DNA from 3 places in the Burkholderia sp. EMB26 genome. Region 1 is predicted to be linked to each of the others. Evidence: predicted binding sites of a transcription regulator. Region 1 holds the regulator's gene; each other region holds the start of a gene.
What was found. Region 1 encodes HrcA, which represses chaperone genes, less so after heat shock. Its sites were predicted from a motif close to TTAGCACTCNNNNNNNNNGAGTGCTAA; they were not measured.
Positions count from the first base shown of each region.

Region 2: the regulator HrcA is predicted to act here: its motif matches at 4,089-4,115, upstream of rpoH (RNA polymerase sigma factor RpoH).
Region 3: the regulator HrcA is predicted to act here: its motif matches at 4,078-4,104, upstream of KU887_RS28220 (co-chaperone GroES).

Region 1 is NZ_CP078070.1:765,981-773,966, reverse strand. Features, by position in the region: gene KU887_RS03695 (hypothetical protein) at 166-327, shown strand; gene KU887_RS03690 (RNA-binding S4 domain-containing protein) at 299-706, opposite strand; gene hemH (ferrochelatase) at 709-1,773, opposite strand; gene hrcA (heat-inducible transcriptional repressor HrcA) at 1,929-2,951, opposite strand; gene KU887_RS03675 (NAD kinase) at 3,083-3,985, shown strand; gene recN (DNA repair protein RecN) at 4,005-5,654, shown strand; gene glnE (bifunctional [glutamate--ammonia ligase]-adenylyl-L-tyrosine phosphorylase/[glutamate--ammonia-ligase] adenylyltransferase) at 5,753-7,986, opposite strand, start outside.
Region 2 is NZ_CP078070.1:3,169,654-3,177,639, forward strand. Features, by position in the region: gene ybiB (DNA-binding protein YbiB) at 1-659, shown strand, start outside; gene leuA (2-isopropylmalate synthase) at 1,028-2,674, shown strand; gene KU887_RS14960 (nuclear transport factor 2 family protein) at 2,819-3,202, opposite strand; gene pagL (lipid A 3-O-deacylase PagL) at 3,248-3,817, opposite strand; gene rpoH (RNA polymerase sigma factor RpoH) at 4,177-5,112, shown strand; gene cydP (cytochrome oxidase putative small subunit CydP) at 5,473-5,745, shown strand; gene KU887_RS14980 (cytochrome ubiquinol oxidase subunit I) at 5,735-7,315, shown strand; gene cydB (cytochrome d ubiquinol oxidase subunit II) at 7,347-7,986, shown strand, end outside.
Region 3 is NZ_CP078071.1:2,555,862-2,563,847, forward strand. Features, by position in the region: gene KU887_RS28205 (hypothetical protein) at 1-1,272, opposite strand, end outside; gene KU887_RS28210 (LysE family translocator) at 1,309-1,923, opposite strand; gene groL (chaperonin GroEL) at 2,102-3,742, opposite strand; gene KU887_RS28220 (co-chaperone GroES) at 3,755-4,045, opposite strand; gene KU887_RS28225 (lipase family protein) at 4,188-5,471, opposite strand; gene KU887_RS28230 (class II aldolase/adducin family protein) at 5,857-6,537, shown strand; gene KU887_RS28235 (sigma-54-dependent Fis family transcriptional regulator) at 6,658-7,785, shown strand; gene KU887_RS28240 (ABC transporter permease) at 7,776-7,986, opposite strand, start outside.

The DNA of each region.
Region 1 (7,986 bases):
TCGGGCGAAACGGCCTGTAACAACGCTTACCCGGCAAGGACTAGCTCCGCACAGGCCGGCTGCACTACACTCCATTCAAGCGTCGGAAAGCGTGTTTACCCTGAGCTGACCGCCGCCTGACATCCACCTGGCGCCGTTTTCACCCTTGTTCTCGAGGGGAGTACCGTGAAACTGACCTTTGCGATATCGGTGGTCGCGCTGGTACTCATTGCCGGCACCACCACCATCTGCCTGTCGGGAGCCGTCACCGACCGCACGACCGAGTACGGAAGCGCGCGGGCGACGTTCGACCAGATGTTCAGCTCCCACCAGAAAATCTGTCGATGATGCGCCGGTCGCGCTTCGTCGGCCGGCCGTGCAGTTCGGCCGCCGGCTCGCGATACGTGCGGCGCCGCTCCAGTTCGGCGAGCCGCGCGGCCCGCCCCGCTTCCGTTTCCTCGTAGAGCGTCTGCGCGACGCTCGCGGGCCCGCGCACGTCGCATACGCCCAGCACGGCAATGTGCCAGACGATGCCGTCGATCGCAATCTCGACCTCGTCGCCCACCCGCACGTCCTTCGCCGGCTTGACCGCCGCGCCGCCGATCTTCACGTGGCCCTTGTCGACCGCGTCGGTCGCGAGCGAGCGCGTCTTGAAGAACCGGGCCGCCCACAGCCATTTGTCGATGCGCAGCTTCGCGCCCGGCTCGGTGGAAATCTTGTAGTTCATGATCAGTTGACCGGTTCGGGCTGCGCAGCCTTGACGGGCCAGCCCTGCAGATTCTCCGCGACGATTTCGCCGAGCGCGCCGACCCATGCGGACGCGCCGTTCAGGCACGGAATGCGGTGGAAGGTCTTGCCGCCGCCCGCAAGGAACTCGTCGCGCACTTCCATGCCGATTTCCTCGATCGTCTCCAGGCAATCGGCCGTGAAGCCGGGACAGAACACGTCGGCCCGCCGCACGCCGGCCTCGCCGAATTCGCGCAGCGTCGGCGCGGTGTACGGCTGCAGCCATTCGGCCTTGCCGAAGCGCGACTGGAACGTGACGCGGCACTCGGTGGTCGACAGCCCGAGCGCGGCCATCAGCAACGCGCCCGTCTGCTGGCACTGGTCGTGATACGGATCGCCGAGGTCGAGCGTGCGCTTCGGCACGCCGTGGAAGCTCAGCACCAGCTTGTCACCGGCCGCGAAATCGGGTCGGCCGTGCTGCGCCCAGTACTGGCGCACCTGCTCGGCCAGCGCGTGGATATAGGCCGGATGGTCGGCATAGTGCCGCACCGTGCGCACTTCCGGCTGATTGCGCATGCGCGCGAGCGCGTCGAACGCGGCATCGAATGCGGTGGCCGTGGTCGACGCCGAGTATTGCGGATACATCGGCATCAACAGCACGCGCTCGACGCCCGCGCGCTTGAACTGGGCAAGCGCGTGCGAAATGTTCGGGCTGCCGTAGCGCATCGCGTAGTCGACCGTCACGTGATAGCCGTTCGACGTGAGCAGATGCCGCACGCTGTCGGTCTGGCGTTCGGTGTACACGCGCAGCGGCGAACCCTCGGGCATCCAGACGGCCGCGTACTTCTTCGCGGACGCGCGGCCGCGCAGCGGCAGGATCAGCGTGCGCAGCAGCACCTGCCAGACGGCCTGCGGGATTTCGACGACCCGCGGATCCGACAGGAATTCGGCCAGATAGCGCCGCACCGCGCGCGGCGTGGGCGCGTCGGGCGTGCCGAGATTGATCAGCAACACACCGATGCGGTGGGCGGCCGCGACGCTCGAAGGCGGCTCAAGATCGAAACGCATGGGCAAGAACGTGCTCGGGGCACGGGACCGGACGGCCCTCAATTATAGCGGGCCGCCCCGTGCCGTTCGGCCGACTGTCGCCGCGAGCGGCGCCGCGGCACGATAGCGGGGCGGGATCGGGCCGGTGATTGCCTGCAATCGCCGGCGATCGCGGGTTATTGCTGGCTCAGCGTGAGCGACAGCAGGCGCGCGGTGATGTCGACGATCGGTATCACGCGGTTGTACGCCATGCGGGTCGGGCCGATCACGCCGAGCGTGCCGACGATCTTGCCGTTCACCTCGTATGGTGCGGTCACGACGCTCATTTCCTCGATCGGCACGAGCGTCGATTCGCCGCCGATGAAGATCTGCACGCCCTGGGCGTGGCTCGATACGTCGAGCAGTTGCAGGAGGCCCGTCTTTTGGTCGAATACGTCGAACAGCTTGCGCAGCCGCGCCATGTCGGACGAAAGGTCCGCCACTTCGAGCAGGTTGCGCTCGCCGGAAATCAGCACGGTGTCCTCGGTGTCGGGCACCTCGGTGCTGGCCGTCACGGCCGCGTGCATCAGCGTCGTCATGTCGCCGCGCAACTGGTCGATCTCGTCGCGCAGGCGGCGGCGCACCTCGTCGAACGACAGGCCGGCGAAATGCGCATTGATGTAGTTGGACGCCTCGGTCAGCTGCGACGGCGAATAGTCGCGCGGCGTCGCGAGCATGCGGTTCTGCACGTCGCCCTCGGGCGTGACGATGATCAGCAGGATGCGCTTGTCGGACAGGCGCATGAACTCGATCTGCTTGAACACGTGGCTGCGGCGCGGCGTCAGCACGACGCCCGCGAACTGCGACAGGTTCGACAGCACGCTCGCGGCGGCCGCGACCACCCGCTGCTGCGGCTCGCCGGCCTGCAGCGTGTTCTGCACCTGGCGCGCGACGGCCTCGGCGTCGATCGGCGCCTCGACCGTCAGCATCGTATCGACGAACAGCCGGTAGCCGCGCGGCGTCGGAATGCGGCCGGCCGACGTGTGCGGGCTCGACACGAGGCCGAGCTCCTCCAGGTCGGACATCACGTTGCGGATCGTCGCCGGGCTCAGCTCGAGCCCGGAGTAACGGGACAACGTGCGCGATCCGACTGGCTGACCGTCGGCGATATACCGTTCGATCAGGGTTTTCAGGAGGGTTCGTGCGCGAGGATCTAGCATGGTGGAAAATTTTAGCGCAACCGCGCGACCGCGGCGAGTACCGTCCGCCACCGTTGCGCGGGCCGGCCCGATCCGGCCCCGTCGGCGCACAGCCGGTTCTTTTCGTCAACGAGCTATGGTGTAATGCCGGCATGAAAACCGGTAATCAGTTCAATACTGTCGCGCTCGTCGGCCGGAGCAACACGCCCGGCATCGCCGAGCCGCTCGCCACGCTGGCGGACAGCATCGCCACGCTCGGCTTCGAGGTTGTCTTCGAAGGCGATACCGCGCGGGAAATCGGCATCGCCGGCTACCCGGCGCTCACCCCGGCCGAAATCGGGGCGCGAGCGGACGTGGCGATCGTGCTCGGCGGCGACGGCACGATGCTCGGCATCGGCCGCCAGCTCGCGCCGTACCGGACACCGCTGATCGGGATCAACCACGGGCGGCTCGGCTTCATCACCGACATCGCGGCATCCGACATGCAGGCGCTCGTCCCCGTGATGCTGGCCGGCAAGTTCGAGCGCGAGGAGCGCTCGCTGCTCGAGGCGCGGATCGTGCGCGACGGCGAACCGATCTACCACGCGCTCGCCTTCAACGACGTCGTCGTGAACCGCAGCGGCTTCTCCGGGATGGTCGAACTGCGCGCGTCGGTCGACGGCCGCTACATGTACAACCAGCGCTCGGACGGGCTGATCGTCGCGACGCCCACTGGCTCGACCGCGTATGCGCTGTCGTCGGCTGGCCCGATCCTCCATCCGCAGCTGGCGGGCATCGTGCTCGTGCCGATCGCGCCGCACGCGCTGTCGAACCGGCCGATCGTGCTGCCCGACGATTCGAAGATCGCGATCCAGATCGTCGGCGGCCGCGACGTCAACGTGAACTTCGACATGCAGTCGTTCACGTCGCTCGAACTGAACGATACGATCGAGGTGCGCCGCTCGAAGCACACGGTGCCGTTCCTGCACCCGATCGGCTACAGCTACTACACGACGCTGCGCAAGAAGCTGCACTGGAACGAACACGCATCGAACGAAGACGACAAGGCGTCCTGACGCCGCTGCTCCCGACACCATGCTCCGCCACCTCTCGATCCGCGACTTCGTCATCGTCGCCGCGCTCGATCTCGAATTCGACAGCGGCTTTTCCGTCTTTTCCGGCGAAACCGGCGCCGGCAAATCGATCCTGATCGACGCTCTCGCCCTCGCGCTCGGCGAACGCGCCGACGCGAGCGTCGTGCGCACCGGCTGCGGCCGCGCCGACATCACGGCCGAATTCACGCCGCACGACCGCGTCGCGCGCTGGCTCGACGAACACGCGTTCGACGCCGAGGACACCGTGATGCTGCGCCGCGTGATCGACGCGAACGGCCGGTCGCGCGCGTTCATCAACGGCACCAGCGCGACGCTCGCGCAACTGCGCGAGCTCGGCGAGATGCTCGTCGACATCCACGGCCAGCACGCACACCAGCTGCTGATGCGGCCCGACGCGCAGCGCGAGCTGTTCGACACGCACGCGGGGCTCGTCGCCGATGCCGCGAACGTCGCGCGCGCATGGCGCGTGTGGCGCGACGCGACGCAGGCGATCGATGCCGCGAAGGCGCACGAGCGCGAATTGCAGCTCGAACGCGAAAAGCTCGCGTGGCAGCTCGCCGAGCTCGACAAGCTCGCGCCGCAAGCCGGCGAATGGGATGAAGTCAGCAACGAACACAAGCGCCTGTCGCATTCGGCGAACCTGATCGAAGGCGTGCGCGGCGCGCTCAACGCGCTGTCCGAGTCAGACGACGCGATGCTCGCGCAGCTCGGCGCGATCGTGTCGAAGCTGCGCAGCCTGGCCGACTACGACACCGCGCTCGGCGATGCGCTGGCGTCGCTGGAGCCGGCCGAGATCCAGTTGCAGGAAGCCGTCTATTCGCTGTCGCACTACGCGCAGCGCGTCGATCTCGACCCGGAGCGGCTCGCGCAGGTCGAAGCGCGGCTCGACGCGCTGCACTCGACCGCCCGCAAGTTCCGGCTGCCGCCCGATACGCTGCACGAAGAGCATGCGGCGCGCCGCGCGCAGCTCGCCGCGCTCGACGCGGCCGCCGATCTCGGCGCGCTCGAGGCCGCGCAGGCGAAGGCGCGGGAAGCCTATCTCGCCGACGCCAAACGCCTGTCGAAAGCGCGCGCGCAGGCCGCGAAGGCGCTCGGCACGGCCGTCACGGCCGGCATGCAGGAATTGTCGATGGCGGGCGGAAGCTTCGAGGTCGCGCTCGTGCCGCTCGCCGACGGCGGCCCGCACGGGCTCGAACAGGTCGAATTCCGGGTGGCCGGGCACCCCGGCGTGCCGCTGCGGCCGCTCGCGAAGGTCGCGTCGGGCGGCGAGCTCGCGCGGATCAGCCTCGCGCTCGCGGTGATCGCCAGCGCGGCGAGCCCGACGCCGACGCTGATCTTCGACGAAGTCGACACGGGGATCGGCGGCGGCGTCGCCGAAGTGGTCGGCCGCCTGCTGCACCAGCTCGGGCGCGACCGCCAGGTGTTGTGCGTGACGCACCTGCCGCAGGTCGCCGCGCGCGGCGACCATCATTTCCAGGTGGCGAAGGGCGCCGACGAGCGCGGCGGCACGGTATCGACCGTTGTTGCACTCGACCGCGCGAACCGGATCGAGGAAGTCGCGCGGATGCTCGGCGGGCTCGAAATCACGGCCACCACACGCAAGCACGCGAAGGAAATGCTGGCGGCCTGATGCGAGGCGGGAGCGGCCCGTCCCGCGCAAGCCGAACGGGCTCGCCCCTTCGATTCAGGGCGGTACGCGGATCGATGCCGCGCCCCGCCCTGCTTTCTTCAAACGGCCGTTTCAACCGCACCGAATACGCGTGTCCACAACGCCGTCACGGCCGCCCGCTCGTCGGCCACCACCGCCGGGTCGACGCGCGCCTTCTCCATCCCGTCGAGCCGCAGCTTGTGCTGCAGCTTCCGGTACTTGCGGTACGCCGCGCCGACGCGCTCGGCCTCGTCCTCGCCCATCAGCCCGAAGCGCGCGACCTCGCGCAGCAGCGCGATGTTGCCGGTGTTGCGGATCAGCTCGGCGTCGCTCGACGCATGCAGCAGCACCCAGTACTGGACGATGAACTCGATGTCGACCATCCCGCCGCGATCGTGCTTCAGGTCGAACAGCTCGGTCTGGTTCGGGTGGCCGGCAAATACCTTGCCGCGCATGTCGACGATCTCCTTCGCGAGCACGCCGCCGTCGCGCGGCGTCGTCAGCACCTGCTGGCGGATCGCCTCGAAATCCGCGCCGATCTGCGCGTCGCCCGCGCTGTAGCGGGCGCGCGTCAGCGCCTGGTGCTCCCACACCCACGCGGTATTCGCCGCATCGCCCTCGCGCAGCTGATAGCGGCGAAACGCGTCGAGATCGGTGACGAGCAGCCCGGCCTCGCCGTTCGGCCGCAGCCGCAGGTCGATGTCGAACAGTGCGCCCGCGCCGGTCGCCGTCGTGAGCCAGGTGATCAGGCGCCGCGTAAAGGTGGTGTAGACGTCCGCCGCGCGTTCGTCCGGATCGTCGTACAGGAAGATCAGGTCGAGATCCGACGCGTAGCCGAGCTCCTTGCCGCCCAGCTTGCCGTACGCGATCACCGCGAACTTGGGCACGTCGCGATGGCGCTTCGCGAGCTGCGACCAGACGACTTCGATCGTCACGTCGAGCACCGCGTCGGCCAGCTCGGACAGCCGGTCGCTCACATGCTCGACCGACAGTTGGCCGGCCAGATCGATCAGGAGAATCCGGAACACCTCGGCGTGCTGCGCGTGGCGCAGCAGGTCCATCTGCTGCTCGGGGCCGTCGGCCGCCGCGAGCCGCGCGCGCAGCGCATCCTTGAACGCGGGCCAGTCGAACGGGCTCGCGATCGCCTCGTCGTCGAGCAATTCGTCGAGCAGTTGCGGGTGGCGGATCAGGTAGCCGCCGCCCCAGCGCGTCGCGCCGAGCACCGACAGCACGCGGTCGAGCGCGGCCGGGTATTCGGTCAGCAGCGCGAGATAGACGCCGCGCCGGCTCACCGTCTCCAGCAGGTCGAACAGGCGCACGATCGTGTCGTCGCGGCGCGCGGCGTCGATCTTCGGCGCGGCGTCGAGCGCCCGCTGCGCGACGCTGTCGAAGCGCTGCCGGCTCTTTTCCGGCAGCCCGGTGTAGCGCGACGATTGCCAGATCGCGCGCAGCCGCGCGAGCACGGCGGCCGGATCGGTGAAACCCAGGCCGTCGAGGCGCGCGACCAGCGCGTCGTCCTCGCCGTCGTCGGCCAGCGCGCCGCTCCAGATCCACGCGGCGGCCGTGTCGTCGCCGGCCGCGCACGGCGCGCCGTTCGCCTTGTCGGCAAAAATCTGGTCGAACTGCGTTTCGACGAACGTGCGGTGGCCGTCCAGCACCGTCATCAGCGCCGCATAGTCGGCAAACCCGAGCGACGCGGCAAGCGCCGCACGTTCGTCGGGCTCGACCGGCATCGCATGCGTCTGCGCGTCGTTGCGGTATTGCAACCGGTGCTCGAGCGTGCGCAGGAAATTGTAGGCGTCGGTCAGCCGCGCGCATACGTCGTCACCGATCAACCCGCGCGCCTGCGCATGTCGCAGCACCGCGAGCGTCGGCCGCACGCGGAATTCCGCATCCTGGCCGCCACGGATCAACTGGAACACCTGCGCGCTGAACTCGATCTCGCGGATCCCGCCGCGCCCGAGCTTGATGTCGTCGGCCTTGTCGGGCCGCATCGATGCGCGGCGCGCGGCTTCTTGCCGGATCTGCTGGTGCAGCGAACGGATCGCGCCGATCACGCCGAAATCGAGATAGCGGCGGTACACGAACGGCTTGACGATCGATTCGAGCTGCGCCGCGAGCCGCTGCGCGGCGTCGCTGTCGCCTTCCGACACGAGCCGCCCCTTGATCCACGCATAGCGCTCCCATTCGCGCCCCTGCACGTAGAAATATTCCTCGAGCATCCCGATGCTGCAGACGAGCGGCCCCGAATCGCCGTTCGGCCGCAACCGCATGTCGACGCGAAACACGTAACCGTCGGCCGTGACCTCGGACA
Region 2 (7,986 bases), 1.2 Mb from region 1:
CGAACCTCGTGCCGCTGCTCGCGCTGCTGCTCGCGCGCGAAGGCGTGCCGGTGCTCGTGCATGGGGTCGAGCAGGATCCGGGCCGCGTGACGAGCGCCGAGATCTTCTCGGCGCTGTCGCTCCCGCCGTCGACGTCGCACGATGCGATCGAGGACACGCTCGCCGAACGCCGCGTCGCGTTCGCGCCGATCGACGTGCTGGCGCCGCGCATCGCGCACCTGCTGTCGATGCGCAGCGTGCTCGGCGTGCGCAACTCGACGCATACGCTCGTGAAGATCCTGCAGCCGTTCGCGCCGGCCGGCCTGCGGCTCGTCAACTACACGCACCCGCCGTACCGTGACAGCCTCGCGCAGCTGTTCCGCGATCATCCGGACGCCGCGCTCGGCGGCGCGCTGCTCGCGCGCGGCACCGAAGGCGAAGCGGTGGCCGACACGCGGCGCCAGGTGCAGGTCGACTGGCTGCATGACGGCGTGTGCGACACGCTGATCGAGGCCGAGCGTTCGTCGACCGACGCACCGCCCGTCGCGCTGCCCGAGTCGCGCGATGCGGCGACCACGGCCGCGTGGACGGACGCCGTGCTGCGCGGCGAGGTGCCGGTGCCCGACACCGTGGCGCGCCAGGTCGCGACGATCGTGCAGGTCGCCCGCATCGCGCGCTGACGACCTGCCCCTTTATCCCGACATTTGACACGCGAGCGCATCCTGGCATAGAGTGGCCGTCATGCGTTCCTTTCCGAACACCCTCCGAATTACCTCCGGCCGCCTAGCGCGGCCGCTATCGCTACGACTAGCCTAAGGCTGTCGTAGCGCCGTGTGCTGTTCGCACGGTCCTCCCAGCAGTTTCTCGCAGTACCCCTCTCGCAGTTTTTACAACCCGAAGTCGTCAGCCTTCGTCCGTCTATCCGTCGGCCGATTCGCGAAGATCATCCGCATCCGCGGCGCCATCGTGCGCCGGGATGCGAGGCAGCGCCAACCGTCGCCCATGCCGCCCCGTCTTCGCTCGCGACTTGAGACCCGAGGTCCAGAAGATGATGCGCAATCCGCAAGACAAGTACCGTCCGTTCGAGCCCGTTCGCCTCAATGGCCGCCGCTGGCCGGCCCGCACCATCGAGCGTGCGCCCGTGTGGATGAGCACCGACCTGCGCGACGGCAACCAGTCGCTGATCGAGCCGATGAGCATCGAGCAGAAGCTCGAGTTCTTCGAAATGCTGGTCGCCATCGGGTTCAAGGAGATCGAAGTCGGTTTTCCGTCGGCGTCGCAAACCGACTTCGATTTCGTCCGCAAGCTGATCGACGACAAGCGGATTCCCGACGACGTGACGATCGAGGTGCTCGTGCAGTCGCGCGAAGACCTGATCGCCCGTACGTTCGATGCGCTCGAAGGCGTGCCGCGCGCGATCGTGCACCTGTACAACGCGGTCTGCCCGTCGTTCCGCCGCATCGTGTTCGGCATGTCGAAGAACGACGTGAAGGCGCTCGCGATCGACGGCACGCGCATCATCAAGGCACACGCGGCCGCGCGCCCGGAGACGCACTGGACCTTCCAGTACTCGCCGGAAACCTTCAGCATGACCGAGCTGACGTTCGCGCGCGAGATCTGCGACGCGGTCGCGCAGACGTGGCGCCCGACCCGCGACCACAAGATGATCGTCAACCTGCCGGCCACCGTCGAGGCCGCAACCCCGAACGTGTTCGCCGACCAGATCGAATGGATGGACCGCAACCTCGCGTATCGCGACAGCATCGTGCTGTCCGTGCATCCGCACAACGATCGCGGCACCGCGGTCGCGGCGGCCGAACTCGCGCTGCTCGCGGGCGCCGACCGCATCGAAGGCTGCCTGTTCGGCAACGGCGAGCGCACCGGCAACGTCGATCTCGTCACGCTCGCGCTGAACCTCTACACGCAAGGCATCGACCCGGGCCTCGACTTCTCCGACATCGACGCCGTGCGCCGCGTCGTCGAACGCTGCAACCAGATTCCCGTGCATCCGCGCCATCCGTACGCGGGCGACCTCGTGTTCACCGCGTTTTCCGGCTCGCACCAGGACGCGATCCGCAAGGGCTTCGCGCAGCAGCGCCCCGATGCGATCTGGGAAGTGCCGTACCTGCCGATCGACCCGGCGGATCTCGGCCGCAGCTACGACGCGGTGATCCGCGTGAACAGCCAATCCGGCAAGGGCGGCGCGACCTTCCTGCTCGAACGCGGGATGGGCTTCACGCCGACGCGCCGCGTCCAGATCGAGTTCAGCCATGCGGTGCAGACGCTCGCCGACGCATCGGGCGAGGAAGTGACGGGCGACACGATCTGCGCGCTGTTCGCGCGCGAATTCTTCGAGACGGACGGCCCGGCCGCGCGCCACGGCATCGGCGCGCGCTGGCAAAACCGCGAGATCGCGCTGGCGCCCGCCGCCGACGCGACGCCCGACGACGCCGTGCGACGTTTCGCCGCGGCATTCGCGAGCGCCGCCGGCGCCACGATCGACATCGCGTCGTGCGAATCCACGCGCACGGCGGACGGCCGGGTCGCGGTATCGGTCGGCTGCCGGGTCGGCGACGCGCCGCTGCGGCACGGTGTCGGCGTGCACGCCGATGCGGCGAGTGCGGCGCTCGATGCGGTCGTCAGCGCGATCAACCGCTCGGCATGGCACTGCGCGGATCGCCGCGCGGCGGCCTGAACGCGGGGCTTCGATGCAGGGTTGAAACGTCAGCGAGCGGGGCGTGACCGCCCGTGCGCCGCGCGATCCGCGCCGCACGCGGCAACAAAAAGCGGCTCAGAAGGCCGCTTCGGTCGGGGCATGAAAAAGGCGCGTTACCCGCGCTCACGCCTCGGTCGCGCACCGCGTCGCCTGCCACGCGAACAGGCTCCAGCGACCGTGGTCGTGCGTGTGGACGGACGTATAGGCAATCGGGAACACGAGGCCGCCGTTGTTGGTTTCCATCTCGATCAACGCGCGCCCCGTGACGACGCAGGTCTCGTCGCCGACCGGCAGCACGTCCTGCGACTGGATTTCGATCTGGCGATAGCGGCGGCGGCCGGCGACGATGGCGTCGATGAACTGCTGCTTGGTTTCGCGTTTGCCGTTGGTATGGACGAAAAACACCTTGTCCGACAACAGCGCGTCGAGCGCCTCGCCGTCGCCGTCCACCATCGCCCGGAACCGGTCGCGCTCGAGCGCGCGGATCGCATCGACCACCTTCGCCATCGCCTGACTCCTCGGCAACGCGCCCGCCTTGCACGGGCGTACGGATCAGAAGTTGTACTGCAGGTAGAACTGGTGGAAATTTATACCAGGATTCGGCTCTTTGATACCCGCGTTAGACACATGTTCAAAACGGTAGCCGACCTGATACTGTTGCCGTTGGCCGAACTGCACGCCCACGCCGCCCGTCGGCGCGAACTGGAACGCGGTCGACAGCGAGAAATTGTCCGAGATCGTCGGGTGCGTCAGGAGCCGGACGCCGCCGCCCGCCTCGATGAACGGGCGAATCTGCCCGCTGCTCTTGATGAAGCGGAACATCGGCGTCACGCCGAACTCGCCGATGCTGCTGTGGACGTTGCCGCCCGTGTGCCAGTAGCCGGCGTGCCCTTCGACGACGAACGCGAAGTGCCAGCCGCCGATTTCCCACCAGTTCCAGCCCGGATCCCACACCACGCCGATATCGGCCTTGTCGACCCCGTGACGATCCGAAAACCCGCCGCCCGCCTGGATCCCCCAGCGATCCGCGAAAGCCGCACCCGATCCGCCCAGAAGAGACGCTGCCAGCATCGCATGCAGCACCAGCCGGCTGCGGGGCCGGCGATTCTTCTTATTGTTCATCTGACACTCCAACTTTGTGGGTTGAATGGAGCCTGCCGCAACGGCCGGGCCCGAGCGAACTGAATGGTATGGTAAAGGACTTTTCGGATCGGCATCACGAAACGAAATGGCTTCCTTCCAAAACGACAAAAATCGAAATCGTCTACTGATTCCCATCAGAAACAACGGCTTACGGAACTTCGTGGCGCCACCCTGGTCGCAGAATAGACTATCGGCTCGACTGGTTCGATAGAAAAATGGGAACTCCGATGCCCCCGCCCGCTCTAAGGAATTAGCACTCACCTTGCGGGAGTGCTAAGATGATCCACGGAATCTCATTCGAGACCGGGGGTTTGTCCCTGATTCCAAAGGAGTTTTTAGTGAGCAACGCCCTGACCCTCCCGAACACCCTGAGCCCGACGCCGGCCAAGGCCGAATCGGCAGGCTCGCTGGCGCTCGCAGCCCAATCGATGTTGCCCGGCCAGCTCGGCAACATCGACGCGTACATCCAGGCCGTCAACCGCATCCCGCTGCTGACCGCCGAGGAGGAACGCCGCTACGCAACCGAATTCCGCGACGACAACAACCTCGACGCGGCGCGCCGCCTCGTGCTGTCGCACCTGCGTCTCGTCGTGTCGATCGCGCGCAACTATCTCGGCTACGGCCTGCCGCACGGCGACCTGATCCAGGAAGGCAACATCGGCCTGATGAAAGCCGTGAAGCGATTCGACCCGGCGCAAAACGTGCGCCTGGTGTCGTATGCGATTCACTGGATCAAGGCCGAGATCCACGAGTACATCCTGCGCAACTGGCGCATGGTGAAGGTCGCGACGACGAAGGCGCAGCGCAAGCTGTTCTTCAACCTGCGCAGCCACAAGAAGAGCATGCAGGCGATGACGCCCGAGGAAATCGACGGCCTCGCGCAGGAGCTCAACGTCAAGCGCGAGGAAGTCACCGAGATGGAAACGCGCCTGTCGGGCGGCGACATCGCGCTCGAAGGCCAGGTGGAAGACGGCGAGGAGTCGTACGCGCCGATCGCCTACCTGGCCGACTCGCACAACGAGCCGACCGCCGTGCTCGCCGCGCGTCAGCGCGACATGCTGCAGACGGACGGCATCGCGCAGGCGCTCGACGCGCTCGATGCACGCAGCCGCCGCATCATCGAGGCGCGCTGGCTGCACGTCGACGACGACGGCTCGGGCGGCTCGACGCTGCACGATCTCGCCGCCGAGTTCGGCGTGTCGGCGGAACGCATCCGCCAGATCGAAGCGAGCGCGATGAAAAAGATGCGCACGGCGCTCGCCGAATACGCGTAAATCGCGGCAATTTAGAGCGCTTCGTCGAAAACCGCTGCCTGACCGGCAGCGGTTTTTTTTCGTCCGTTTTTCCGCTGCTTTTCACCCGCTTTTCAACGCGTTTCACACGCCGTTTCTACGCCGATTAATTGACCTGATTCATCGGATATTGCGTCATTTGCACCGCCCTTCCGCATAACCTTGATCCACCTCAATTTTTACCCCACGCTTCGCGACGGTCTGCCGCAGCGCAGCACTCGGCAGCGGAAAGCCGTCCTTTTAAAATTGGCATGTCAGGCGCAAAAGGATTAAAACAGCTTCACGGCCGTCACCAATCCGACGTAAAGTCGCCCCCAATCCGATCTCAATCGATTCAGGATAATCGCCTTGATCTCGATCAATAAAGAGCCTTCGCGGCCGGCCGGCACGATCGGCTGGCGCGCGCGCATCGCCGCGTGGGCACGCGGCCCCACCCTCGCCCGCGACATCGCGCTGGTGCTGATCGTCAAGCTGATCCTCCTGACGTCGCTCAAATACGCATTCTTCAATCATCCGCAGGCCGAGCACATGTCGTTGCCGCCTGCCGCCGTGGCCGAGAAGCTGCTCTCGGTGCCGGCGCCTGCATCTACCGAGGGAGACCACCATGATAAGTAGCGAAGTCGTCGATCTGTCACGTCTGCAGTTCGGCATCACGGCGCTCTACCACTTCCTGTTCGTGCCGCTGACGCTCGGCCTGTCCTGGCTGCTCGTCATCATGGAAGCCGTCTACGTGATGACCGGCAAACAGGTCTACAAGGACATGACCCAGTTCTGGGGCAAGCTGTTCGGGATCAACTTCGCGATGGGCGTGACGACCGGCATCACGCTCGAATTCCAGTTCGGCACGAACTGGTCGTACTACTCGCACTACGTCGGCGACATCTTCGGCGTGCCGCTCGCGGTCGAAGGCTTGATGGCGTTCTTCCTCGAATCCACGTTCGTCGGCCTGTTCTTCTTCGGCTGGAACCGCCTGTCGAAGGTCAAGCACCTGGTCGTCACGTTCCTCGTCGCGCTGGGCTCGAACCTGTCCGCGCTGTGGATCCTCGTCGCGAACGGCTGGATGAACAACCCGGTCGGCGCCGAGTTCAACTACCAGACGATGCGCATGGAGCTGACGAGCCTGTTCGACGTGCTGTTCAACCCGGTCGCGCAGGTGAAGTTCGTGCACACCGTGTCGGCCGGTTACGTGACGGCCGCGATGTTCGTGCTCGGCATTTCGTCGTGGTACCTGCTGAAAAAGCGCGACGTCGACTTCGCGCTGCGCTCGTTCGCGGTCGCGGCCGGCTTCGGCCTCGCGGCCACGCTGTGCGTGATCGTGCTCGGCGACGAATCGGGCTACACGACCGGAGAAGTGCAGAAGATGAAGCTCGCCGCGATCGAATCGGAATGGGAAACCCAGCCGGCGCCGGCATCGTTCACGCTGATCGGCATCCCGAACCAGAAGGAAGAACGTACCGACTACGCGATCAAGATCCCGTACGCGCTCGGCCTGATCGCGACGCGCTCGATCGACGAGCCGGTGATCGGCCTGCGCGAGCTCGCGAAGCACAGCGAGGAACACATCCAGAGCGGGATGGTCGCGTACGGCGCCTTGCAGAAGATCAAGGAAGGCGACACGAGCGACGCGACCCGCGCGCTGTTCGACCAGCACAAGCAGTATCTCGGCTACGGACTGATGCTCAAGCAGTTCACGCCGAACGTGGTCGATGCGACGCCCGAGCAGATCAAGGCCGCGGCGAAGAAGACGATCCCGCCGGTCGCGCCCGTATTCTTCTCGTTCCGGATCATGGTGTTCCTCGGCTTCCTGTTCCTCGCGACCTTCGTCGCCGCGTTCTGGTTCTGCGCGCGCCGGCAGCTGCTGCAGGACAACCGCCGCTGGTTCCTGCGCTATGCGGTGTGGGCGATCCCGCTGCCGTGGCTCGCCGCGGAATTCGGCTGGGTCGTCGCCGAGCTCGGCCGCCAGCCGTGGACGATCGCGGGCATCCTGCCGACGCATCTGTCCGCGTCCAGCCTGACGTCGACGGACCTGTACCTGAGCCTCGCCGGTTTCATCGCGTTCTACACGGTACTGTTCATCATCGAGATCAAGCTGATGTTCAAGTACGCGCGCCTCGGCCCGTCGTCGCTGCATACCGGCCGCTATCACCACGAACTCGCCGCCGCCGGCGAGCGGGCCGCGGTCTGAGCACGCCCTCGCAACCGAACAAGGAATCGCTATGGACTATGCAACTCTCAAGCTGATCTGGTGGCTGCTCGTCGGCGTGCTGCTGATCGGCTTCGCCGTCACCGACGGCTTCGACATGGGCGCGACCGCGCTGCTGCCGTTTCTCGGCAAGACCGACGAGGAGCGCCGCATCATCGTCAACACGGTCGGCGCGACGTGGGAAGGCAACCAGGTGTGGCTGATCACGGCCGGCGGTGCGATGTTCGCCGCGTGGCCGCTCGTCTACGCAGCGTCGTTCTCGGGCTTCTACTTCGCGATGCTGCTCGTGCTGTTCGCGCTGTTCTTCCGGCCGGTGGGCTTCGACTACCGCAGCAAGCGGCCCGACCCGCGCTGGCGCGCGGGCTGGGACTGGGGCCTGTTCGTCGGCGGCTTCGTGCCGGCGCTGGTGTTCGGCGTCGCGTTCGGCAACCTGCTGCAGGGCGTGCCGTTCAAGTTCGACAGCGACCTGCGCGTGACCTACTACGGCGGCTTCTGGGCGCTGCTGAACCCGTTCGCGCTGCTGTGCGGGCTCGTCAGCCTCACGATGCTCGTCGCGCACGGCGCCGCGTTCATCAAGATGAAGACCGACGGCGTGATCGCGCGCCGTGCGTCGATCGCGCTGCGCGTCGCGTCGTTCCTCGCGGTCGTGCTGT
Region 3 (7,986 bases), on a different replicon from region 1:
CGCGCTGGTCCGGCATGGCGCGCACCAGAACGTATAGTTCGCGCCGCCGCTGCCCCACAGCCATTCGCCGCCGTCGACTTGCGGAAGCTCGGAGTCGAGCTGCATGGCGAAGCGCATCTTGCGGCCGCAATCGGGGCAATCGGGATACCACGCGGACTGCACCCACGACGGCGGACCGCCGACGCGGCTGAGGTTCTGCCTGCCGTTCGACTCGCCCCATTCCTGCCAGGCCCAGCGCGCGGGCGCGGCGAAAACGTCGACGTCGGATTCGACGAAGGGGCTGGCCGGATAGTCGGGCTCGATCGCGGCATCGTGCCGCTGCGAGGGATGGGCGACCGCATGACCCGACTCGTCGTGCCGGTAGAACAGCGGGCCGTCGCTTTCCCAACCGAGGCACGCCAGGCAGGTGGCGAACGACACGGGCGTCGTGCTGTCGATACCCGCTTCGATCGGTTGCGGCAGCGTCAGCAGCCGATGCAACGGCTGATGGCACAGGCCGCATCGATGCGGCGACACGCCGCCGAAGTGCGCGTTCGACCGACGGGATTCGCCCGCTTGCCAGGTCGGATGATTCGCCTGAATCTCGCGTTTCCACTTCGGCATGTCGCGAAGTGCCGGCGCACGCAGCGCGCGTCCGAAGTCGATATGCAGCGGAGAATCGCCGTGCAATGCGCGCAACGTGCCGTGCTCCAGCGTGTAGCCCGCTGACATGAGCCAGTTCGCGGCTTGCTCCGGATCGTCCGGAAACAGCCGGGCCACCGCATCGAGCACGGCTGCTGGTTGTCGTGAATGGAGCAGTGCGACAGCGCGTGCGCGCGCCGCGTCGTCAACGGCGGGTGCTTGCGCAAGCCGCCGGCGCCACGCGTCGATCGTGGCCGCGTCGAGTGCCCGCCACGCGTATTCCGCACAATGCATGCGCGGCGAATGCCGGGGGACGACCACGTCGAGCAGTACGTCCCAGTGATCGGAAAACACCTGCGGCGATCGTAGCGCGACGCTGGACAGCACGTTCGCGAGTCGCGCGTTCCATGCGCCTTCGACGACCCGTCGCCACGCTTCGGCTGCAACGTTCGCGAACGCGATGTCGTCCATCAGGTCGATCGCGGCGTCGATGAACGTCGCATGCGCGAACGTGCGATCGAACGACGCGATCACGAGATCGACGAGTGCCGCTGGTTCGTCGCGCCGCAGTGCCAGCATCTGCGACATCGGATCGTTACCGGTCCAGCCGAGGCGTTCGTAGTCGTCCAGAAGGGTGTGTGCGGTCGGCATGATGATGAGCGACGGAAGCGATCGGGGCGCCGCGGATCAACGTCCGGCCAGCATCCGCCCACCCACGCCCATCAGCAACAGCCCGGCGGCCGTATCGAGCACGGCCTTGCGCCGGATCAGCAGCCGGCGCACCGACGGATGCGACGCGAGCAGCGCCATCGTGCAATACCACGCAGCCGAGATCGCGACCGACAGCACGACGACCGACAGATCGAGCCACGCCGGCGCATGGGCCGGCACCATCAGCGCGAAGATACTGCCGTAGAACGCGACGGACTTCGGGTTCGTCATGCTGACGACGTAGCCTTTTCTCGCCGCGCGCCAGTCGGACGTCGCGGCCGGTGCGGAAACGGGCAACGGCTTGCGCGCGGTCACGATCATTTTCAGGCCGAGCCAGATCAGGTAGGCGGCGCCCGCCAGCCGCAGCGCGGTGTGTACCCAGGCGACGTGGGTCACGAGCAGGCTCAGGCCGGCGATCGCGATCGCGGCCCAAGTACCCGACGCGGCGGCGAGGCCGAGCCCCGTCATCATGCCCGCGCGGCGCGACACGACGGCGGTGGACGTGACGATCACGAAATTCGGGCCGGGACTGGCGACGCTCAGCAGCAGGACGCCGGCGAGCGGCAGCAGGATGTTGGCGATGGGCGACATGGCGTGGCGGTGGCGTGACGGGACGGGTCTTCATCTTACCCGAGCGCGGCAATCGGCCCGCCGGCAATCGTATTGCGGTGCGCCAAAGCGCACAACGCGTGACGACTTTCGTCGCCACGCGTTGCAGGGTCCTGCCCGGCCGCGCGCACGCCGGCGAACCGGCGCGCACGCTGCGTCGTCAGAAATCGAACCCCGGCCCGCCCGCGCCCGGGCCGCCCGGCGCGGCAGCGGGCGCCGCATCCTTCGGCGCTTCGAACACGGTCGCATCGGTCGTCAGCAGCAGCCCGGCCACCGACGCCGCGTTCTGCAGCGCGGTGCGCGTGACCTTGGTCGGATCGAGCACGCCCGATTCGACGAGGTCGCCGTACTCGCCCGTCTGCGCGTTGTACCCGAAGTTGCCGGTGCCTTCCGCGACCTTCGCGACGACGACGCTCGCTTCCTCGCCCGCATTCGTGACGATCTGGCGCAGCGGTTCCTCCAGCGCGCGCAGCACGATCTTGATGCCCGCGTCCTGGTCGGCGTTCGCGCCTTTCAGTTCGCGGATCGCCTGCCGCACGCGGATCAGCGCGACGCCGCCGCCCGGCACGACGCCTTCCTCGACGGCCGCGCGCGTGGCGTGCAGCGCGTCGTCGACGCGATCCTTCTTCTCCTTCACCTCGATTTCGGTCGCACCGCCGACCTTGATCACCGCCACGCCGCCCGCGAGCTTCGCGACGCGTTCCTGCAGCTTCTCGCGGTCGTAGTCGGACGTCGCTTCGTCGATCTGCACGCGGATCTGCTTCACGCGCGCCTCGATGTTCTTCGCATCGCCCGCGCCGTCGATCACCGTGGTGTTTTCCTTGCCGACCTCGATGCGCTTCGCCTGCCCCAGTTCGGCGAGCGTGGCCTTCTCGAGCGTCAGGCCCGTTTCCTCGGCGATCACCTGGCCGCCGGTGAGGATCGCGATGTCCTCGAGCAGCGCCTTGCGGCGATCGCCGAAGCCCGGCGCCTTGACCGCGACCGTCTTCAGGATGCCGCGGATGTTGTTGACGACCAGCGTCGCGAGCGCTTCGCCTTCGACGTCTTCCGCGATGATCAGCAGCGGCCGGCCCGACTTGGCGACCTGTTCGAGCACCGGCAGCAGGTCGCGGATGTTCGAGATCTTCTTGTCGTGCAGCAGGATGTACGGGCTTTCGATCTCGGCGATCTGCTTGTCCGGATTGTTGATGAAATACGGCGACAGGTAGCCGCGATCGAACTGCAGCCCTTCGACGACGTCGAGCTCGTCCGCGAGCGACTTGCCGTCCTCGACGGTGATCACGCCTTCCTTGCCGACCCGGTCGATTGCTTCCGCGATGCGCTGGCCGATCGATTCCTCGCCGTTCGCGGAGATCGTCGCGACCTGCGCGATTTCCTTGCTCGTGGTGGTCGGCTTGCTGATCTTCTTCAATTCGTCGACGGCCGACGCAACGGCCTTGTCGATGCCGCGCTTCAGATCGAGCGGATTGAGCCCGGCCGCCACGTATTTCTGGCCTTCGCGGACGATCGCCTGCGCGAGCACGGTGGCCGTGGTCGTGCCGTCGCCGGCCGCGTCGCTGGTGCGCGACGCGACTTCCTTCACGAGCTGCGCGCCGATGTTCTGCAGCTTGTCCGCGAGCTCGATTTCCTTCGCGACCGACACGCCGTCCTTCGTGACGACGGGTGCGCCGAAGCTGCGTTCGAGCACGACGTTGCGGCCTTTCGGCCCGAGCGTGACCTTCACCGCGTTCGCGAGGATGTTCACGCCTTCGGTCAGCTTCGACCGTGCGATGTCGCTGAAAATGATTTCCTTGGCTGCCATGATTGCGCTCCGTTATTGATTGACGACCGCGACGATGTCTTCTTCGCGCAGCACGAGAAACTCGTTGCCGTCCACCTTGACGGCTTGCCCCGCGTACTTGCCGAACAGCACGCGCTCGCCGACCTGCAGGTCGGGCACGATGCGCTGGCCGTCCGTGTCCTTGCGGCCGGGGCCCACGGCGATCACTTCGCCCTGGTCGGGTTTTTCGGCGGCGCTGTCGGGGATCACGATGCCCGACGCGGTGGTGGTTTCCTGATCGAGTCGCTTCACGATCACGCGATCGTGCAAGGGGCGTAGGCTCATTTTTTCGTCCTGTACGGTTCTGTCGAAGTTGGCTGGCACTCTTTGGCAGAGAGTGCTGACGAGTATAAAAATGGGCGGCGGCGCGATCCAATAACGGATTTGCACAAGCATTCGCGCCGTCGTGCAAAGCGCCGCGAGCCGGCTATTGCGACACGGCCGGCTGCGCGGCAGGCGAGCAGACCGGGCGGATCGTCTCGCCGGCCAGCACGCGTTTCACGAACGGAATCGAATCGGCGAGCGACGCGTTCACGGTGCCGTTGTGCTCGCGGCCCGCATACAGGTGCGCCTCGACCGTCGTGCCCGCCGCGCACGCGTCCCTGGCGAGCGCGAGTTCGAGCGGCGCCAGCCCGTCGTCCGCGCCCGCGCCGATGAAGACGGGCGTCGCGATCTTCAGCGTCGGGTATTTCAGGTAGTCGTCCCACCACGCCTTCAGCCGCGCATCGCCGCCCGGCTTCACGGTGTTCGCGTGCGTGAGGTGCGCGAGCGCCGCATCGTCCTCGAGCGATGCGAGGCAACCGATGCGCGCCTGGTCGAGAATCGGCAGCGCGGTGTCGGTCAGTACCTCGTCGGCCCGCAGCGACGGATCGATCTGCTGCGCGGACAGCACCGAGTAGAACTGGTACGCGAGCGTCGGATCGACGCGGTCGGGATCGCGCCGGTACGCCGTCTCGAACTTCGGCAGCGCCGCGAGCGTGGCGTGCGACGCGTTGTAGATCGTGCCGGTCGCGACGGTCGCTCGGATCGCCAGTTCGGGCGCATAGGCCGGCGCGTAGCCGGCTGCCGCGATCACGGCCGAGCCGCCTTGCGACTGGCCGACCAGCACGACCTCGTTCGCGAGGCCCGGCACGCCGCCGAGCACCGCGCGCACGCTGTCGAGCAGTGTGTAGCTGTTCGAACGGTTGTTGAGCTGCGGATTCGGGCCCGGTGTGCCGAGCCCCTGATAGTCGGTGGCGACCACCGCGAACCCTTGCTGAAGCCAGGCGTTCAGGTAGCGCACGTCGCGATACGAGCGGCCGAACCACGACGGCGCGCAGATGTCGGCCATCCCGAACGTGCCGTGCGCCCACGCGACGATCGGCCAGCCGCCGGCCGGCGGCGTGCCGCGCGGCACGAACAGCGCGCCCGACACGGCGATCGGCGCATGGCCGCCGACGCCGTCGGTCGACGCGTACAGGATGCGCAATTGTCGCGCGGCGCTCGCGAGCCCGACCGTCGCGGGCAGCGGCTCGGTGCGCAGCAGCACACCGGGCCTGGCCGGAATGTCGCGGTCCCACGTGTAGAACGCGGATACGCGGCCGTCGCCCTGCAACGGGTCGGGAGCCGGGACGCGGCCGGGCGAAGCCGCGAGCGAAACGACGGAAGAAGCGGCGAGCGCCGATACGAGCAGCGTGCGCGCGGCGACGCCGCGCAGGGAAAGAAGCGTCATGGTCGGATGGAGGTCGATGAGATCGGATGCGCCGGGCAATGCGGGCGCGGGCCGAGTGCGATGCAAGTTTCGAACCAGAAGGGTCGTTGCGTACGCAACGCGCGGCACGACGGACGATCGGTCGATGCCGCCCGTATCGCACGCATGCACCGGGCTGCGTGTCGCGCAGCAATCCCGGCCGGCACGGTGTTGCTTCCGCAACAAAACGCGCACGCGCGGGCTGCACGGCGCAACGCTGGCATCGCGTGCCTGCGCCACGCCGGCCGGCCCTCGATACGCAAATCGCAGCGCTGGCACGATTGCTGCTGATCCGTCGACCGTGCGTCGCGGCGTGGCGACGCGAGCCCTTCCGTTCAACCGTTCAACCGATCAAGGAAACGCCCTCATGTCCGTCACCCAAGCCATCGACAGCGGCGAACTCGTGGCCTTCGTCGAGCGCGCCACGCGCGAATTCGCGCAAGCCGCGCGCGTGCTGAAGGAAACGCGCACGCTCAGCGCCACCAACACGTTCCAGGCATTCCAGCGCGTGCCGGGCACGGAGCTCGTCGTCGCGCTGTCGGCGCCCAGCCCGTGGGCCGCGTCGCAGGAGATCCAGCCGGTCGTCGTGACGCTCGACGGCGACGTGCTGCACGGTGACGCACGCGCCGGCGGCAACGGCCCGCGCTACGCAGGCGTATTTCGCGAGGCGCCGGAAGTCGACGTGGTGATTCACGTACACGGCCCGTATCTCGGTGCGTGGGCGAGCGCGCATCGTCCGCTGCCGATCCGTTATGCGCCGGCCGCGCGCTACACGCGGGCGCGTGAAATTCCCGTCTATGTCGATCGCCGCCCCGGCGAGCCGCGCTTCATCGTCGACACGATCCGGCGCGATCCCGACGTGCCGGCGATCATCGAGGCGAACGGCGGCGCGACGTTCTGGGGCAAGTCGATCCTCGACGTGTCGAAGTACATCCTGATCCTCGAGGAAGCCGCGTATTTCCAGGCGCTCGCGGAACCGCTCGGCGGCTCGCTCGAATTCGGGCCGGGCGCGCTCGAACAGCAATGGAAGATGACCGGCCTCGCATGACGCCGCGCGGCGGCCGGCGCAATCCGGCCGCCGTCATACCGATAGCTCGATGAATTGGTTCGTGGCCGGCGTGCGCCTTGCTATCGTCGAACCTTCCCCGTTCAACACGCCGGTCGTGCCATGGCCATCTTCAGCTTGCCGGACCCGACTTCGCACGCGATCACGATCCGTGCGAAGGCACTGACGTTCGACGATCCCAAATCGCGGGTGCTGCTCGAACGCATCCAGCTGGTCGCGCCGAGCGACGCGACGGTGCTCGTCACCGGCGAGAGCGGCACCGGCAAGGAGCTGATCGCGCGCCTCGTGCATTCGCTGAGCGAGCGTCACGACGGGCCGTTCGTCGCGGTGAATTGCGGCGCGTTTTCGGAAACGCTGATCGAAAGCGAACTGTTCGGCCACGAGCGCGGCGCGTTCACCGGCGCAATCAACAGCCAGCCCGGCTGGTTCGAATCCGCGAATCGCGGCACGCTGTTTCTCGACGAAGTGGGCGACCTGCCGCTGTCCGCGCAGGTCAAGCTGCTGCGCGTGCTGCAGGAGCGCGAGGTGACGCCGGTCGGGTCGCGCAAGACCGTGAAGATCGACGTGCGGCTCGTCGCGGCGACCAACGTGAATCTCGAAGCCGCGGTGCGCGCGGGCAATTTCCGCGAGGATCTGTACTACCGGCTCAACGTCGTGAAGCTGAGCCTGCTGCCGCTGCGCGAGCGGCCCGGCGACATCGCGCCGCTGATCGAACACTTCATCGATACCTATGCGAAGCGGCTGCGCGTCGCCGCGCCGACGCTGACCGACGCCGCGCGCAGCAGGCTGCATGCGCACGCGTGGCCCGGCAACATCCGCGAACTGGAGAACGTGATTCATCACGCGGTGCTGATCTGTGCAGGCGGCGCGATCGACGTCGGCGACCTGCAGTTTTCCGCGCTGTCGCTCGCCCCCGACCCGGCAGACGCACCGGGCCCGGCCGCCGCGCCGCCGCGTCGCGCGCGCGACGTGGCCGAGGCGACCGACGCGCTGCGCCGTGCGGTGATCGAGTTGCTGGATCTCGGCACGCCAGCGTTGTGGCAGCACATCGAGGACACCGTGTACCGCAGCGTGTTCGATTACAGCGAGCACAACCAGTTGCGGATGTCGCGCCTGCTCGACCAGTCGCGCAACATCGTGCGTGCCCGGCTCGCGCAACTCGGCATCCTGAAGCCGCGCGACGCAGGCGACGGCGACGCCGCCGACGCGCGGCTGCGCCGTCAGGCGTAATCGCGCCAGCGCAGCGCGCGCCGCGCGATCCGCTCGCATGACGCGCTCATGCCGACGGCCAGCGCCGTCACGCCCAGCACGCACACCAGCAGCACGTCGGCGCGCGCGCCGGCTTGCGCGTTCTGCATCAGACTGCCGACGCCGGCGCCCGTGTTGAACAGCAACTCGCTGCTGGTCGCGGTGATCCACGCGAACGGCACG